One region of the Methylobacterium sp. WL1 genome, then DNA from elsewhere that is predicted to be linked to it. Evidence: riboswitches for the same ligand, from Rfam matches in the RefSeq annotation. Region 1 holds a riboswitch; the other holds the start of a gene.
What was found. Region 1 has a riboswitch for fluoride ahead of crcB (fluoride efflux transporter CrcB). Riboswitches for the same ligand answer to the same signal wherever they lie in the genome.
Positions count from the first base shown of each region.

Region 2: it holds a riboswitch for fluoride, as region 1 does, so the genes downstream of both, FVA80_RS13980 (voltage-gated chloride channel family protein) here and crcB (fluoride efflux transporter CrcB) in region 1, are expected to answer to the same signal.

Region 1 is NZ_CP042823.1:4,753,025-4,762,046, forward strand. It holds gene FVA80_RS23195 (ATP phosphoribosyltransferase regulatory subunit) at 1-444, shown strand, start outside; gene hisG (ATP phosphoribosyltransferase) at 441-1,433, shown strand; gene FVA80_RS23205 (lysozyme inhibitor LprI family protein) at 1,701-2,045, opposite strand; gene hemJ (protoporphyrinogen oxidase HemJ) at 2,121-2,552, opposite strand; gene FVA80_RS23215 (uroporphyrinogen decarboxylase) at 2,558-3,715, opposite strand; gene FVA80_RS23220 (pyruvate, water dikinase regulatory protein) at 4,169-4,999, shown strand; gene crcB (fluoride efflux transporter CrcB) at 5,119-5,508, opposite strand; fluoride riboswitch at 5,598-5,671, opposite strand; gene FVA80_RS23230 (hypothetical protein) at 5,734-6,243, opposite strand; gene FVA80_RS23235 (hypothetical protein) at 6,416-7,834, opposite strand; partial or broken gene FVA80_RS23240 (tetratricopeptide repeat protein) at 7,828-8,747, opposite strand; gene FVA80_RS23245 (VWA domain-containing protein) at 8,747-9,022, opposite strand, start outside.
Region 2 is NZ_CP042823.1:2,858,116-2,867,137, reverse strand. It holds partial or broken gene FVA80_RS13995 (KUP/HAK/KT family potassium transporter) at 1-462, opposite strand, end outside; gene FVA80_RS13990 (Na+/H+ antiporter NhaA) at 534-734, opposite strand; gene FVA80_RS13985 (DUF190 domain-containing protein) at 877-1,278, opposite strand; gene FVA80_RS13980 (voltage-gated chloride channel family protein) at 1,275-2,678, opposite strand; fluoride riboswitch at 2,702-2,774, opposite strand; gene FVA80_RS30555 (TMEM165/GDT1 family protein) at 2,967-3,572, shown strand; fluoride riboswitch at 3,623-3,694, shown strand; gene xoxF5 (lanthanide-dependent methanol dehydrogenase XoxF5) at 4,436-6,190, shown strand; gene FVA80_RS13965 (2,3-bisphosphoglycerate-dependent phosphoglycerate mutase) at 6,285-6,920, shown strand; gene FVA80_RS13960 (phosphatase PAP2 family protein) at 6,910-7,713, opposite strand; gene FVA80_RS13955 (hypothetical protein) at 7,710-7,922, opposite strand; gene FVA80_RS13950 (TMEM165/GDT1 family protein) at 7,931-8,695, opposite strand; gene FVA80_RS13945 (MurR/RpiR family transcriptional regulator) at 8,844-9,022, shown strand, end outside.

The sequences.
Region 1 (9,022 bases):
GAGATCGCCGAGCGTTTCCTCGGCAAGGCGGCCGCGCAGGCCAATGGCGGGGCCGGGCTCAACCCCGAGAACCGCGCCGTGCTCGACCGCTACCGGGCCATCGCCGGCCATCCGGACGCCGCCGCACGCGACCTGCGGGCGCTGGTCGCCGATGCGGGCCTGCGCCACGACGCGCTCTCGGCCGCCCTCGACCTGTTCGAGGAGCGTACCGGCTTCATCGCGGCGCGCGGCCTGCCGATCGAGCGGTTCCGCTTCCAGGGCGGCTTCGCCCGCAACCTCGACTACTACACCGGCTTCATCTTCGAGGTGAACGAGGGCGACGGCCCGATGCTGGTCGGCGGCGGCCGCTACGACGGCCTGCTCGGGCATCTCGGCAGCCCGGCGCCCCTGCCCGCGGTGGGCTGCACCTTCTGGGTCGAGCGCGTGGCGGGAGCCGGCCGATGACCCCCTCGGAACCGGGCGCCATGCCGCTGATCCTCGCCGTCCCGTCCAAGGGACGCCTCCAGGAGAACGCCAGCGCGTTCTTCGGCCGCGCCGGCCTGCGGCTCGCCCAAGGTGCCGGCGCCCGCGACTACCGCGGCAAGCTCGTCGGCGTGCCGGGGGTCGAGGTCCGCTACCTCTCGGCCTCGGAGATCGCGGCGCAGCTCGCCTCAGGCGCCGCCCATCTCGGGGTGACCGGCGAAGACCTGATCCGCGAGACCCTGCCGGACGTGCGCGGCCAGGTCGAACTCCTGACCCCGCTCGGCTTCGGCAACGCCACCGTGGTGGTGGCGGTGCCCCAGGCCTGGATCGACGTGCGGGCGATGTCCGACCTCGACGAGGTCGCGGCGCTGATGCGCACCCGCCACGGCCGCCGCCTGCGGGTTGCGACCAAGTACGTGAACCTGACCCGCCGGTTCTTCGCCGAGAAGGGCGTGGCCGATTACCGGATCGTCGAGAGCCTGGGGGCCACCGAGGGTGCGCCGGCCGCCGGCTCCGCCGAGATCGTGGTCGACATCACCACCACCGGCGCGACGCTCAGCGCCAACGCCCTGAAGGTGCTGGACGACGGCATCATCCTGCGCTCCGAGGCCAACCTGGTCGCCTCGCTGAAGGCGCCCTGGGGCGAGGACCAGCGGACGGCTTTGCGCACCGTGCTCGGCCGCATCGCCGCCGAGGAGCGCGCCCGCACCACCCGGGAGGTCCGGGCGGCCCTGCCGGAGAGCGGCGCGATCGACCTCGCCACGATCGCGGGCCTGCACGAGGCCGAATTGCCCTACGGTGCCCCGCGCGGGGGCGACGGCGAGATCGTGATGCGCTGCCCCGAGGGCGCGGTGTTCGCGCTCGCGGGCGCCCTGGTCGAGGCCGGCGCCCGGGCCGTGACGGTCCGGCGGGTCGACTACGCCTTCGCGGCCGAGAACCCGCTGGCGGAGCGGCTGCTGGCCCGGCTCTAGAACGCCCTCCATGGTGCCGACCGGCTCGCGGACGTCCTGACTCTCGCCTGCACCGGCCGTGTCTCCCGCTCGGCGGCGGATCACCCCGCCGAGCGACCGCAAAACCGACCCGCCACCCCGACGCCGGAGAGGATTTTCCCGCCCGCGGACGAGACCGTGGGTCGGGCGGCGATGAGTTCACGCACGCGCATGAGCGCCGGGATCGATCGGCCCTGCGGTGCGAGGATCGTCAAACCGGCGACACAATGTCTGCTGCGGCCCTTGCTTCTATTGCGGTCCCTGCTTGGCGAATTCCGCCAGCACTCCGCGCAGCACCTTCAACCGGGTCTCGTAGAGGCCGCGCAGGCAGGCGAGGTCGGCGCCGCAGGCGTGGCGCTCCTTGAGCCAGTCCTCCTGGTCGTCGCGCAGCTTGGTCTGGCCGCCCATCGGCAGGACATCCTTCAGGATGGCGAACCGGGTCGCCATCTCGACATCCATGTCGTTGAGCGGGAGATGCCCGCAGATCGCCCTCTCGTCGGGGGTCTCGGCCTTGTCGCAGGCGAAGCTCGCGGCCCGGGCGGGGGCGGCGGCGAGGAGCGCCATCGGCAGCAGGAGGGCGAATAGCTTGGTCATGGCCCCCAACGGCCCGGCCGGTGAAAGGCTCCGGCCCCGACGGCGCAACGGACCCCGGATCACAGGATCCCGGGATCAGAAGCCCGGCTTGACCACCGCCAGGATGACGATGCCGATCAGCAGGAGGGTCGGCACCTCGTTGAGCACCCGGTAGAACCTGTGCCCGCGGGTGTTCCGGTCGGCTGCGAACTCCTTGACCATCCGGCCGAGCCAGCCGTGGATGCCCGACATCGCCAGCACCAGCACAAACTTCGCCTGAAGCCAGGGGCTCGCGTAGAAGCCGCTCATCCAGGCCAGCACCAGCCCGAACGCCCAGGTGGCGATCAGGGCCGGGTTCATGATCGCCTTGAGCAGGCGCCGCTCCATCACCTTGAAGGTCGCGGATTGCGCCTCCGAGCCCGGCGGCAGGCTCGCGTGGTAGACGAACAGCCGGGGCAGGTAGAGCATGCCCGCCATCCAGGCGATCAGGCTGATGACGTGCCCGGCCTTGATCCAGTCGTACAGCACGGGCTCTACCGGCGCAGCCGCGCGAGCATGCGCTCGACATGGGCGACCGGCGTCTGCGGGGTGATGCCGTGGCCGAGGTTGAAGATGTGCGGCAGGCCGGCGGTGGCCTCCAGCACCGCGTCGACCCCGGCATCGAGGGCGTCGCCGCCGGCGATCAGCGTATCGGGATGCAGGTTGCCCTGGGTCACCATCGTGGCCGGCACGTGCCGGCGCAGGGCCTTCAGGTCCACCGCCCAATCCACGCCCACGGCGTCGGCGCCGGTCTCCGGCACCACCCGGGCATGGCCGTCGAGGCCCGAGCCGCGGGCGAACACGATGATCTTGGCGTGCGGGACCCGTGCACGGACGCCCGCGATCATCCGGGCGATCGGACGGAGCGACCAGCGGGTCAGGGCGTCCACGGCCGCGTCGTCCGGCAGGGCGCTCTCGGTCACGTCGCCCACAGGCTCGACGATATTCTCGGAGGCCGGCACGGCGCGCGGCAGGGTGCCGGCATGGGATTCGAAGATCTGCACCGCGTCGGCGCCGGCCTCGAGCTGGCGGACGAGATACTCGGTCTGCACCGTCACGAGGCGGTCGATCAGGGTGTCGACCAAGGCGGTGTCGCCCTCGGCCAGCGCCCGGGCGGGGGCGAGGTCCGGGGTGCCGCGCCCGCCGATCATGTAGCTCGCCACCGTCCAGGGCGCGCCGCAGAAGCCGAGCAGGGTGGTCTCGCCGGGCAGTTCGGCACGCAGCCGCCTCACCGTCTCGAAGACCGGGGCTAGGTGCGAAAAAATCGCCGGATCGCCGGCCTCGCGCAGCCGCCCGAAGGCGTCGCGGCCGTCCAGGGGATCGAGGCGCGGGCCCTCGCCCTCGACGAAGCGCACGTCCTGGCCCAGCGCGTGGGGGACGACCAGGATGTCCGAGAACAGGATCGCCGCGTCGAAGCCGAACCGGCGGATCGGCTGCAGGGTCACCTCGACGGCGAAGTCCGGGCTGTAGCAGAGGTCGAGGAAGGACCCGGCCTCGGCCCGGCTCGCCCGGTATTCCGGCAGGTAGCGGCCGGCCTGGCGCATCATCCAGGCGGGGGGCGGCCCGATCGCCTCGCCCTCGAGGACGCGCAGCACCGCCCGCTCGGACTTGCCTCCGGACCCGCGCTCCGTCCCCGTCATCGTCGCTCCCATTCCGTCCCCGTCATTCCGCATGCCCGTCAGCGGCCGTCCTGTCGAGTCGAGGCGCGCCGGATCCCCACACAGGCCCCTCTCGAAAAGAAAAGAGAGATTCTAGGACTCTGTTTTTTCTATTGGGGGGCCTCAACACGATGGTGCAATCGGATCCACAGGCCGTCCCCGCCGCCGCGCCGTTAACGAGGCTTTAAAGGATTCGCTCCATGTTGCGAGAACGGCCAAGTCCAACAGCGGCTTGCGAACGCCGAGTCCGGTACGCGCCCCTGTTGCGTCCCGGATTCTCCCAGGCGCCCGGATTCCGCGCGCCTCGACGGCGTACCTGTGAACGGCGGAGTCGATAAGGCGCGGCCCCTTCGCCCTGGACCAGCCCGAAGCCGCATCCTATCCACACTCATCGACTCCCTGGCGGCCGGCAGTGGATAACGCCCCCGGCGAGACGAAGGCGACCCGATGGGCCGGAGCTACTTCCACCTTCACCTCGTGTCCGACTCCACCGGTGAGACGCTGATCAACGTCGGCCGGGCGGCGGCCGCGCAGTACGAGGGCGTCTCGGCGATCGAGCACGTCTATCCGCTGGTGCGCTCGGCGGCGCAGCTCGACCGGGTGATCTCGGAGATCCGGGCGGCGCCGGGCCTGGTGCTCTACACCCTGGTGGGCGGCGACCTGGGCGAGCGGCTCGAAGAGGTCGCCCGCGAGACCAGCTCCCCCTGCCTGTCGGTGCTGCGGCCGGTCCACGACCTGCTGCGCGCCTATCTCGGGGCCGAGACCACGGCCCGGCCGGGCGCCCAGCACATGCTCAACGCGGAGTATTTCAAGCGCATCGACGCGATGAACTTCACGCTGGCCCACGACGACGGCAACCTGCCGGAGGACCTGGAGGATGCCGACGTGATCCTGCTTGGGGTCAGCCGGACCTCGAAGACACCGACCTCGATCTACCTCGCCAACCGCGGGCTCAAGACCACGAACCTGCCGCTGGTGCCCGGCATGCCGCTGCCGCCGGCGATCGAGCGGGCGCGCAAGCCCCTGGTGGTCGGCCTGTTCGCCTCGCCCGAGCGGATCGTGCAGATCCGTCAGAACCGACTGTCGAGCCTCAACGCCGACGAATCCTCGATGTATGTCGACCGCTCGGCGGTGGCCGACGAGATCACCATGTCGCGCCGGCTGTTCACCAAGAACCGCTGGCCGACCATCGACGTGACCCGTCGCTCGATCGAGGAGACCGCCGCGGCGATCGTCGACCTCTACCGCGACCACCGCCTGAAGTTCATCGCCGACTGAGGCAAGTCCGGGGGTCCGAAGGGCTCAGCCCTTGGGGGATTGGGGCGCAGCCCCGCGATATTAGGGTTCTGCCCTGGACCCGGAAAAAGGTCGTAGACCTTTCGAAACCATGACCATTTTCAGCCACCGCTGAGAACCGTCCGCATCAGGGCGATGCCGGCCAGCAGGCCGAGCAGACCGGCCGCCACCGAGACCGTCACGTAGAGGGCCGCGGCGGCCAGATGGCCGCGCTCGTATAGGCTGATCGCGTCCAGCGAGAAGGTCGAGAAGGTGGTGAAGCCGCCCAGCACCCCGGTGGTCAGGAACAGCCGCGCCGGGTGTCCGGCCGCCCCGCGCAGGGCGAAGCTCTCGGCCAGGACGCCCATCAGGAACGAGCCGAGCACGTTGATGACGATCGTGGCGAGGGGAAACCCGAAGCCCGGCAGCAGACGGGTGACCGCGACGTTGACCCCGTGGCGGGCCCCGCCGCCGAGCCCGGCCCCGAGGATGACGATGAGGGTGTTGATCATACCGGCCCTTCCTGTTCGGTCGGGCGGTGCCGTCACGTCCGCTTCGCGGCGTCGGGCGCACGGCCCCACCGCGGACGTCCGGAGCCGCCCGTGCGGTAGGAGCCATCAGCCCGGCCTGGCGACGGCCGGGCGGTTATCGGGGAGCCCCATCCCCATCCCGGGCAGGATTAGCCGAGGACGGGGCCGAGGGGAATCCGGCTCCCCGCCGCACGATCAGCGGTCGCGTTACTGCACGGCGGCGAAGTGGCTGCGCTGCTCGATCTGGGCCGCGTAGAAATCCTCGACGACTTCGCGGACCACCTCGGCCAGGTCGGTCCCGCGGTGCTCGTCCAGGTGGATGTCGCTGCCGACGCTGCGGCCGAGGGCGGCGCCGGTCGCGCCCGGGACCAGGCGCTCGTTGTAGCGCTGATTGAGGCCCGAGACCGAGATGGTGTTGCTGCCGCCGAGCTCGGGGCCGTACTTGATCTTGATCTTCTGCTCGGTGTCGGTCCCGCGCAGCTTGGCGCACAGGCTGATGAAGTTGTCCTGGTCGATCTTGGCCTCGAGGCCCGTGATGCTGCCGTGGACGTTGTCCTCCTCGTTGAGCACTTCCGCCATCAGGCTCAGGACGCCGACCACCGGCTCGAGGGCGCGGTTGCCCTCCTCCAGCAGCTTCCGGCGGAAGTCGTTGCTGCGGGCGTCGGCATCCTGCAGCCGGGCGCGGAACCGGTCCTTGACGTCGTTGGCGCGTGTCATGGCGTCCTCCCTGTTGTTTCGAATCAAGTCTTTGTTGTTGGGATAGCAAAGACTACGAAGCGAAATCAGGTCCCGCAAGACGGTGCAAAACATTGATGCGTGCTCAGAACTTGAGCCGTTGCACAAGAAGCGTACCTGCCCGGACGCTATGCAGGGGCCGCCGAAGCCCGGATCAGGCCGCCGGCCCGTCGAGCGGGGCCAACCGGTCCGGACCGGGCGCGCCCGCCGAGAATTCGGGCCGCGACAGCGCCCGGGCCAGGGCCAGCAGGTCCGGGACGGGGGCGCCCGCGGTGCCGAACACCGCCCGGTCGAGGGCGGCGAGCCGCACCGCGAGATCGGGCCGGGCCTGCCAAGTCCGGGCGAGTTCCGGCGACTCCCGGCGGGCGGCCTCCAGGGCTGCGCGGAACCCGGTCGGATCGCCCGCGCGGGCGGCCCGGTTCAGGGCCCGGCGGGCGGTACCGGACAGGCGCAGGCGCGGCCGGCCCGCGCCGTACCCGATCAGGGCCAGCCCCAGGCCGAAGGCCGCGAGCGCCGCGGCGGCCGCGACCAGCGGGGACGGCACCGGGGGCGGCGCCCGATCGCCCTCCCGGTCGGGCAGGCCGCCGCCGATCTGCCGGGCCGGGATCTCGGCCTCGCGCATGGTGCGGGTGTTGGTGTCGAACCACGGGATCGCGATGGCGTCGAGGGGAATCACCTCGGGCACGCCGGGCCGCACGTCCCACTGGTAGGTCGCCCGGGCCACCGGCCCGGAGGGCGTCAGCAGGGTCTCGCGGGTGACCGGGCCGGCGAAGGTGAGGATGCCCCGGGTGCGCATCACCGGCCGGGGCGGCAGGCCCTCGGCGACCATGCCCTGGACCTCCAAGGTGACGATCCGCCGGGTGGTCTCGCCGAGCTTCACGGTCTCGGGGTCCGGGCTCCAGGAATCGGTGACCGCCACGTCGCGGGCGGGCAGCCACCAGGGTTCCTTGACGTCCGGGCCGCCTCCGGCGGCGGTCCAGGCCGCCACCGGGAACGGGATCGGCTTCGAGCGCACCTCGACGATCCGCCGCTCTCCGAAGTCGTTGACCGTCAGCTTATGGGTGAAGGGCTCGAGGATGAAGTCGCCCGCGTGGTGCGGGAACACCGCCACGGTGCGGTCGAACGCGATGGCGCTCTGGCCGTCCGGAAGCTTTGTCTTGCTCCAATGGTCGCGGCCGAGCTGCGTCCAGGAGAAGTTGGCGAGGGTGGGCTGGACGACCTCCTCCAGCAGGATCGGCTGCTTGTAGACCCCATGGATCTTCAACAGCACCATCTCGCGGGCGAAGGGCGGGCTGTTGCCGTTGAACTCCGCGGTGACCGTGAGGGTCAGGTCGCCGGGCTCGATCTCGGCCTGCGCCGGAAGGGGGGCGAGGAGCGCGAGCGCCAGGAGCAGGAGGCGGCTCTGTCGCTTCCGGCTGCCGGCTGCTGCACGTTCACATCGCGTTGCGCAGGCCACGACGAGCCCCCTCTTCCGTACGGGAGAGGGGACCCGCTCCGCATCCGGTAACGTGGCCATCCGGCAGCGCGCCAGGGGAGCCAGACGCGGGCGGAAAAAGTCCCAAAACACTACCACGGATTGCTCCCGGCCGGGATGGCGGTGCCGGCTTCGACCCGGCGGGTCTGCTCGGCGCGCAGGCGCAGCTTGAGGAAGCGGCCGGGATCGTCCGGCAGGGTCTGGAGCCAGAGCCGGTCGGGGCGGATCTCGTGGGCCTCGAAGCTCTTGGTCACCCGGCGGACCTCGCGCTCGGGCGCCTCCGCGACCATGGCCGCACCGCCGCCGGTGCGGCCGCGCCCGGCCGCGTCGCCGGCCGAGCCCCGGCCTGGCCCTTGCCGGCGTCGATCGATTGCTGCTCGGCCTTGCCGCGGCGGGCGACCTTGCTGTTGCCGGGCAGGGACGCGCTGGCGTTGGATTCCTTGTTGCCGGCCAGGCCCTCGCCGCTGGAGGCGGCGTTGATGTCGTTGTTCTGGTCCTGGTTGGCGGTGTTGTTGTAGCGGGCGCCGTATTGCGCGGTGCCGTTGGCGATGCCGCCGCCGGGGCCGCGGTCGATCACCTCGGCGACCATCCGGGCGACCAGGGAGCGGTTGGCCTGCGCGTCGGCGTCGCGCGGGTCGAAGCGCAGGGCCTCGTCGTAGGCGGCGAGCGCGCCCTCGAAATCGCCCGCTCGCGCCAGGGCGTTGCCGAGGTTGTAGCGGGCCCGTTTTCCGCCGTTGCGGAATAGCGCGATCGCCTCGCCGTAGCGGCCGGCCTGGTACAGGGCGGCGGCGCGCCAGGCCGGATCGACGATCAGGTCGGCGGCGAGCCCGGGCAGGCCGAGCGCCATCAGCAGCCGCCCGAACCCGGTGCGGGGCTGCGAGACGGCGAGCAGAGCCACGAGCCCGAGGCCGGCCAGCGCCAGCCCGGCCATCCGGGCGAACCGCCGCCAGCCCGGGGGAAGGCCGGCGCGGATCGGGACTGCGAGACCGGTCCTGGACAAGAACCGCTCCATCACGCGCTCCTGCGGAACAGGACCAGGGCCGGCAGGGCTGCGAGCAGCAGCAGCCAGCGGCCGAGATCCGCGTAGGCGAGCACGCCGTAGCCACCGGCCGCGAGGTGCTGGGCGGTCCCCGCCCCGACCGCGTCGAGCACCGGGCCGGGCTCGGTGATGTCGGCGACGCGCCCACCGCCAGCCCGGACCAGCGCGTCGAGGGCGGCCCGGTCGGGCTTCAGGGCACCCGGCGGCAGCGGCTTGTCGGCGGGGACGAACAGGGCCTGGAGGCGCCA
Region 2 (9,022 bases), 1.9 Mb from region 1:
CAGCTTCAGCCCTTCGACCGCAGAGAGCACTGACATGGCCGGAGTAATGATGGCGTCGCCGAAGAACAGTGAGACGCCGACCATGCCCAGCACGATCACGAACCCGCCGGAATGGCCCAGCGCCCGCTGGGCGAGCGCCACGAGGGACGGCGTGCCGCCTTCGCCGTCGTTGTCGGCCCGCATCACCAGCAGCACGTACTTGAGCGTGACGATGAGGATGAGCGCCCAGAGGATCAGCGAGACGACGCCGAAGACCATCTCGCGGGTCGGCGCGTGCCCCCCTCCGGCGGCGGCGTGGAGGGACTCCTTCAGGGCGTAGAGCGGGCTGGTGCCGATGTCGCCGTAGACTACGCCGACCGAACCGAGCGTCAGCGCCCAGAACCCCGCCCTCGGGCCATGTCCCTCATCGGAGGGCAGCGGGGTCTCGGACTTCGCGAACTCGGTCCTGGCGATTGCGGGCATCCACTGGCTCCACGTCAGCGAACGCGGGAAGCTCGCAAGGCAAGCCTCCAACGGCCTGGGGCCGGGAACGTTCAGGTAACACGAAGACGAATGTCCCCGTTCAGGCAGGCCGTCGCGACGTATGTCTTGAGGACTGAGAAGTAGACGCCCGACCAGCCGGAGTTCGCGATGGCCAGCGCCAGGGCGGCGCTCGCCATCAGGATCAGGCCGCCTGAGGCCTCGCCCCGGAGGACGTTACGCAGGGCCGAGGTCGGGCGAAGGCGCCGCGGCATGGGCATAGATCTCCCGCGCTGGCGGCCCGACCAACGCTGAAGCCTGCCGGTCCGAAGGTCGGACCGCGCACCCATGGCCGGCTATCGCATTCGTTGGCCTATCCGGCAATCCGAAGCCCGGAGCGTCCCGGGACGGTTCATGTCATGCAGCCCGGCCCGCCGCACCGACGCCGACTTGGCTGACGCTCCAGTGCTCCAGGTGCTTGTAGACGATGACCTTGTTCGCGAGTTGGGCACCGTGCCGGCTGCAGAAGCCTTCGAGCTGCTCGCGGGTGCCGATCAGTTCGACGCACATGGTCAGCTCGGGGTTGAGCGACTCGGCGCCGTCGTCCTGGATCGGCCCATGGTTGCTGTAGCCGTGGTGGGACTGGTGGGCGACGGCGTTCATGAGGCCCTCCGCCTTGGCCTGGGCGACGAGCTCCCGATAGAGCGGCTTCGAGCCAGAGAACCACCGGCCCTTGCCGGCGCCGCCGCGCTCGCCCGGCTTCATGTAGATACGGATCATGCCGGTGTCGGCGGCGACGACGCGATGCGATGGGGTCATGACGTCTCCTCGGTGATGGGGCGCTCGGCCAACGGTGCGACGGTCGGCACCCGGCCCGTACGGGCCTGGCGCAGGGTCATGCCGTCCGGGATGTTGGCCGCCGCCGACTTCGGGACCGCGATGCGCTGCGACAGGTAGATGCCGTTGTGACCCGAGCAGAGGTAGGCCAGGAAGCACGCGACGGCGAGATAGACCCCGTGCGTGGCGCCGAAGAGCTCGATGCCCATCAGCGTGCAGGCGAGCGGCGTGTTGGCTGCGCCGGCGAAGACCGCGACGAACCCCAGCGCCGCGAACAGGTCCACCGGCGCGCCGAGCGGCCCGGCCAGGGCGTTGCCGAGCGCGGCCCCGATGAAGAACAGCGGCGTGACCTCGCCGCCCTTGAACCCGGCGCTGAGGGTCACGACCGTGAACAGGATCTTCAGGGCCCAGCTCCAGGGATGGATGTCCGGTCCGAAGAAGGTGTTGATCGTGAGCCCGTCGGGCGTGGCCGCCGAGACGCCGAGCCCGAGGTAGTCGCGCGTCCCGAGGGCGTAGACGAGGCCGATCACTACCAGGCCGCCGATCACCGGGCGAAGCGGCCCGTACGGGACCAGGCGCTTGAGCCATCCGCCGAGGAGATGGTTGGCCTCCGCGAACAGCAGCCCGGCGAGGCCGAACGCGACGCCGGCGAGGGCGACCTTGGCCAGGAGCAGCGGATCGACGGTCAGGGCCTTCGCGCCGCCGGCGAGGAAGTCCACGTGGTAGAAGCCGTGGTGGATGCCCCAGGCCTGGCAGGTCCAGTCGCCGACCACCGCGGCAAGGAGGCAGGGCACCAGCGCGGCGTACTCGACGCGACCGACCGCGAGCACCTCCAGCGCGAACACCGCGCCGGCGATGGGCGTGCCGAAGACCGCGCCGAAGCCGGCGGCGATACCCGCCATCAGGAGCACCCGGACCCCGGCCGCATCGACCCCGAAGAGCTTGCCGAAGGCGCTGGCGAGGCTGCCTCCCATCTGGACGGCGGTACCCTCGCGCCCGGCCGACCCGCCGAACAGGTGCGTGACGATGGTGCCGAGGAAGATAAGCGGCGCCATCCGGAGCGGCACGCCGCCATCCGGCTCGTGGATCTCCTCGACGATGAGGTTGTTGCCGCCTTCCACGCTCTTGCCGAACAGGTGGTAGAGCAAGCCGACGGCACAGCCCCCGAGCGGAAGCAGGAACAGGAACCAGGGATGGTCGAAGCGCGCCTGGGTGGCCGCGTCGAGGCTCCACAGGAAGGCCGCGCAGAGGGTGCCGACCGCCGCGGCCATCGGCAGGAGGATGGCCGACCACCGCGCCACCGAAACGGCATGGGCGTGCCGCGTGCGGACGAACGCCGCGAGGTTCAGGCTGTCGAAGAGATTTTGGAAGGTCGCGCGCATGAGTCCCCCTTGTTGCGGCGCCGCAAAAGGTAGGAGTCATTAGCCCAGGGGGCGGTTTGGCCGAAAGGCCCGGCAGATTCCATTGCCGTGGACGGGAGATGCCTTCGCCTCGCCCGTTCGTCAAGATCCAACTCCCGCGCGCCCGGGCCCCATCCCGAGTGGGGATGGGGCCCGGGTCGTTCGCAAGCATCACGAAAGACGGTGGCTGGTCCAGGTTCCGGGACATGTCTATGCCCTCCGCGGCCGAGGCCGGCGCGTTCGACGCCGGCCCGGGGCGGAGCGCATCCCATGACCCTTTCCTGGCGCGGAGCCGTCATCACCTTCCAGGTGACCTTCACCGAACTCTTCATCGCCGCGACGGTGATGATGGCCGGGGCGTACCGGTTCGGATGGCGCAGCGTCCTGGCGGGCTCCATCCTCGGCGGGCTGGCGGCGTCGATCCTCGCGGTCGTCCTGCGCAAGGCGGCCTACCTCCTGGCCCTGAACGTCCTGGATTGGGTCTCGGCGGTCTTGCTGCTCGGGTTCGGCCTGTACCTGCTCTACGAGTTCATCGACGGGCTCTCGAAGCGCGATGCCGGCACGGCCCCCGGCTCGACGGACGCGAACTGGTCGCGGCCGATCAACGCCGCGGGCCTCGGCGTCGCCGCCTGGGCCCTGGTCGCCGAGGGGCTTGAGATCCTGGTGGTCTGGCTCGGCGTCTCGCTTCGGGAGGGCGCGGGAACGGCGACCCTCGGGGTCGGCATCGGGGTCGTGCTCGTGGCGACCTTGGCTTTCGCCCTCGGCGGCACCGGGATCTTCCGGAAGGTGCCGCCCTACCTCCTCGACGGGGTCGCGGCCCTCATGGTGACGGCCTACGGCGCCTATTTCCTGTCCCTTGCCGTGACCCGCGCGTGATCGGTCGACGAAGGGATTGACCCGGACGACGGATTAATCCACGTTCCCGGACGTGGGATGGGGATGAAGCTCCCCGATAACTGCCGGCCCCCTATGGGCCGGACGATAGCTTCTACCGAGCGCTTCGGCGCGGGTAGAGCTATGTGTTGACCCGCACCGTCACGCTCATGACCGCAACCGGATCGCCGCAAGGCGGTCCCTCATGAGCCGACCGATGACCCTGCCCGATCCAAGACCGTCCTGATGCCCGCCGTCGCCCACCAGGCGCGGTCCGGGCCTTTTCCCGTTCGCGCACGAAAAAAAGGCGGAGCCATAAGGCTCCGCCGCGACCAGGGCACACGCCTCCGAGCGGTCACAAGAATACATGTGCTTAGGTCTAGTCTGTCGCAGGAATAAGGATAGCCACTCGATAGTCTGAGTCAACGCAAAAAAGCGATGTCTCGGAATAATAAAGAGCAGCATCTTTATTTAAAAAACAGCACTATTTGCGCCCCTGATAAAGCCATGGCTTTTTCGGGCGACGGTGTATTGGCCAAATCAGTATCCGCATGATAATGACTGGATAATTCTGTCGCACTTAGAAAATGCTTATTGCGCTGGTCTTATAATTCGATACTTCTACCGGCGCTCCACTTGGGCTCCCGGACGATGATCTTGGGGCTCAAGGGGAATGCAGCCCCGGTCCGGGGCCCGGCGCGGAAGCGCGCAGGGCCGACACGTCGCCGCCGACGGACCGGGATGCGGTGACGAAACCCCTGGCGGACACAACGTCCGGGTTCGAACGCTCAAATGGAGGAACACCTATGAGGAAGATCGCCCTTGCGGCGTCCGTCGCCTACGCCGCGACGCTCCTGCCGGCCGCCATGCCGGCCATCGCGAACGAAAACCTGATGAAGCTGATGCAGGACCCCAACCAGTGGGCGTTCCCGGGCCTCGACTACACGAACCAGCGCTATTCGAAGCTCGACCAGATCAACAAGGACAACGTCAAGAACCTCCAGGTGGCCTGGACCTTCTCGACCGGCGTGCTGCGCGGCCATGAGGGCGCCCCGCTCGTCATCGGCAACATGATGTACGTCCACACCCCGTTCCCGAACATCGTCTACGCGCTCGACCTCGACCACGAGGCCAAGATCGTGTGGAAGTACGAGCCCAAGCAGGACCCGTCGGTGATCCCGGTGATGTGCTGCGACACGGTCAACCGTGGCCTGGCCTACGCCGACGGCGCCATCATCCTGCACCAGGCCGACACCACGGTCGTCTCGCTCGACGCCAAGTCCGGCAAGGTGAACTGGTCGGTCCAGAACGGCGATCCGAAGAAGGGCGAGACCAACACCGCCACGGTGCTGCCGGTGAAGGACAAGGTCATCGTCGGCATCTCGGGCGGCGAGTTCGGCGTACGCTGTCACGTGACCGCCTACGACCTCAAGTCCGGCAAGAAGGTCTGGCGCGCCTACTCCGTCGGCCCGGACGACGAGATGCTCGTCGACCCGGAGAAGACCACCTACCTCGGCAAGCCGGTGGGCAAGGATTCTTCGCTGAAGACCTGGGAAGGCGACCAGTGGAAGACCGGCGGCGGCTGCACCTGGGGCTGGTACTCGTACGACCCCAAGCTCGACCTGATGTACTACGGCTCGGGCAACCCCTCGACCTGGAACCCCAAGCAGCGTCCGGGCGACAACAAGTGGTCGATGACCATCTGGGCGCGTAACCCCGACACCGGGCAGGCCAAGTGGGTCTACCAGATGACCCCCCACGACGAGTGGGACTACGACGGCATCAACGAGATGATCCTCACCGACCAGAAGGTCGACGGCAAGGAGCGCCCGCTGCTGACCCACTTCGACCGCAACGGCTTCGGCTACACCCTGGACCGCGCCACCGGCGAACTCCTCGTCGCCGAGAAGTTCGATCCGGTCGTCAACTGGGCCTCCAAGGTCGACATGGACAAGGGCTCCAAGACCTACGGTCGCCCCCTCGTCCAGGCCAAGTTCTCCACCGAGCAGAACGGCGAGGACACCAACTCCAAGGGTATCTGCCCGGCCGCGTTGGGTTCGAAGGACCAGCAGCCCGCCGCCTACTCGCCGAAGACCAACCTGTTCTACGTGCCCACCAACCACGTCTGCATGGACTACGAGCCGTTCCGGGTGACCTACACCCCGGGCCAGCCCTACGTCGGTGCGACCCTGTCGATGTACCCCGCGCCGAACAGCCATGGCGGCATGGGCAACTTCATCGCCTGGGACGGCGTGAAGGGTAAGATCGCGTGGTCCGATCCCGAGCAGTTCTCGGTCTGGTCGGGCGCCCTCGCCACCGCCGGCGACGTTGTCTTCTACGGCACGCTCGAAGGCTACCTGAAGGCCGTCGACTCCAAGACGGGTAAGGAACTGTACAAGTTCAAGACCCCGTCGGGCATCATCGGCAACGTGATGACCTACCAGCACAAGGGCAAGCAGTACGTCGGCATCCTGTCGGGTGTCGGTGGCTGGGCCGGCATCGGCCTCGCGGCCGGCCTGACCGATCCGAACGCCGGCCTCGGCGCGGTGGGCGGCTACGCCGCCCTGTCGAGCTACACCAACCTCGGTGGCCAGCTCACCGTCTTCGCCCTGCCGAACTGATCGGTCGCGAACACCAAGGAGCCTAGGGTGCCGGTGCGGGTCCTCCGCGCCGGCATTTCCCTGTCCGCACCACCCTTCGCCCGGAGCCCGCGTGATCGCCTCTTCAGTACCCCCGCCGGGGCGATGTCTCGTCCTCGTCCGCCATGGCCAGAGCCAGGCCAACGCCGACGGCCTTTTCACGGGACTGCTCGACTCACCCCTCACCGAGCGGGGCCGACAGGAAGCCTGCTCGGCCGGGCTGCGGCTCAAGGACGAAGGATTTCGCTTCGCCTCAGCCTTCACGTCGACCCTCGCGCGGGCCATCGCGACCTCCCGGCTGGCGCTCGATGCCCTGGGGCAGGCCGATCTGGTGCCCCTCCGGGATACCGCCCTGGACGAGCGCGACTACGGCGACCTCAGCGGCCTTGGCAAGCAGGGCGCCTACGAACGTTTCGGGGCGGAGCGGATCGAGGGCTGGCGGCGCTCCTACAAGGGTCAGCCGCCGAACGGCGAGAGCCTCCGGGACACCGTCGCCCGGGTCGTGCCCTTCCACCTGAGGCATATCCAGCCGGCGGCGATGCGCGGTCCGACGCTGGTCGTCGCCCACGGCAACTCGTTGCGGGCCTTGGTGATGGTGCTCGAAGGACTTTGCCCAAGGGAAATCGAATCCGTCGAGATCGCGACCGGATCGATCCGGGTCTACGAGTTCGGTCCGGATACCACCATCGCATCCCGCCGCATCATCGACTGAGCTCCGGCTCCGTGCCCGTTCCGGATCGAGCCGGTGCGGCCTCGGCTCCTTCCCGCTCGATCTTGCCGCGGGATTGAAGCCAGAGGGCGAGGATCCAGCAGGACACCGCCCAGGCCGCGCCCACGCACCATCCGGCGAGGACATCGCTCGGGTAGTGCACGCCGAGGTAGATCCGGCTCAGCCCAACCGCCACCGTCAGGAACACGCTCAGGCCCATGAAGTACGACTTTACCCGGCGGTCGGCGCTCCCTCGGGTCAGGAGGACGCCGAGTGTCAGGAAGGTGACGGTGGCAAGCGTTGCGTGACCGCTCGGGAAGCCCGGCGTGAAGACCCGCACCGCGTTCGGGAAGTCCGGCCTGGGGCGGTCGATGCCGTACTTGAGCAAGGTACTTGCGATTGTGCCGCCGAGGACCGCGGCCACCATCACCATCGCGAGGTCGCGCTTGCGGACCAGCATGAGGTAACCAACGGTCGCGGCCGAAAGGAAGCCGAGGAAGACGAAGCTTCCCAGCGCGGTGACGTCCCGTCCCGTCTCCTGCACCCAGGCCGGTCCTATGGGGATGGCGAGATCCTTGCCCGTTCGAAGCGCGGTGAGCACCGCCAGGTCGAACCGTGCCGTTCCGCCCTCGATCACCTCGTCGGCGAGAAGCCCGAAGCCGAGGAGCAGTGCCACGACGAGGAAGGCGCCCGCCGCCAGCCCAAAGTCGCGCTGCCCCATGCGTGCTAGGAGCGATGGGGTGATCCCGGCGGCCTTGATCCCATCGGTCGCGACCGGCAGCGAGGGCCGGGTCATCGCGGCGCCCCGGAACGCCTGAGGACGCTTTCCACCAGGATCAGGCCAAGCCCTCCGAACAGGAAGATCGCGGCCGATGTCGTGCCGGCCTGTCCGTAGGCGCGCACCAGCCAAGCCGCCCCGACCCAGGCGACGATGGAGGCGGCGAAGCCGACATCGTCCACGACCAATCCCAGGAGTTCGCGAAGGACGGTTCCGAGCCAGTGCATGCGGATGCCTAGAGGTTGGGGAGGGGACGAAGGGCGCCGGCACGTCGACGGCACGTCGGCACGGCCAGAACCGAGAGGCCGAGGAAGCCCGCGGTCAGCGCCGCGACCGCCCAGTCGCCGCCGGGCCAGTCGAGGCCGATGCCCTCGCCGACCCAGAACGCGCCGAAGGCCGACAGGAGGACGCCGACTGTGAACTTGAGCGTGTTCTCCGGCACCATCGACAGGGGGCGGTGAAGCGCGACGCCGAGCGCCACCACGACGATCAGGGCGCCGAGCGCCCCGAGGCTGGCGGGGACCAGGAGTCCCGCCCCGCCCGCACCGACGGCGACGACGATGAAGACGACTTCCAGGCCTTCGAGCATGGTGATCTTGAAGGCGGTGGTCACGGCCACCGCATCCCATCTAAGGCGGCCGCCGCCTCCGGTGCCCAGCGCGGCCGCCTGCTTGCCGTAAGCCTCGTCCTCGTCGTGCAGGGCGATGACACCGGCGGAGCGGAGGATGGCCTTCCTCAGCCAACGCATGCCGAACAGCAGCAGCAGGCCGCCGACGACGAGTTGTACGTCCCGCAGGGGGATGCGGGTCAGCAGCGGGCCGATGAGCAGCACGATGGCAAGGAGGACGGCTAGGGCGCCCGCGGCGCCCGCGAGGGCGTTCTGCCAACCCCGGGTCGCGCCGACGGCGAGCACGATGGTGAGGGCCTCGACGAACTCGACGATGGAGGCGAGGAACGCCGCAAGTGCCGTGGGCCATGCATGCACCCAGTCGATGGCCATTCCGATCCTCCCTACCGCTCGACCGCTTGGCCGGACGCGGTTTCCGTCGGGAGGAATTGTCGCTCTTGCTACCGATGTCAACGTTATTGTAGAAAATGCTACATCATGGTTCCAAACGGGGCACCACCAACTGGCGGAGGCGAAGCCGATGGCGGACGAGTTCGGCGACACGGTCCGGCGGCTGATGCCATCCCTGTCCCCCGCCGTTGCCCGGGTCGCGGGTTACCTGGATCAGAATCGGGCGACGGTTCTCGCAAGCTCGGCCCAGCAGATCGCCACGCATCTCGCGACATCGGACGCGACCGTGATCCGCGCCGTCCAGGCGCT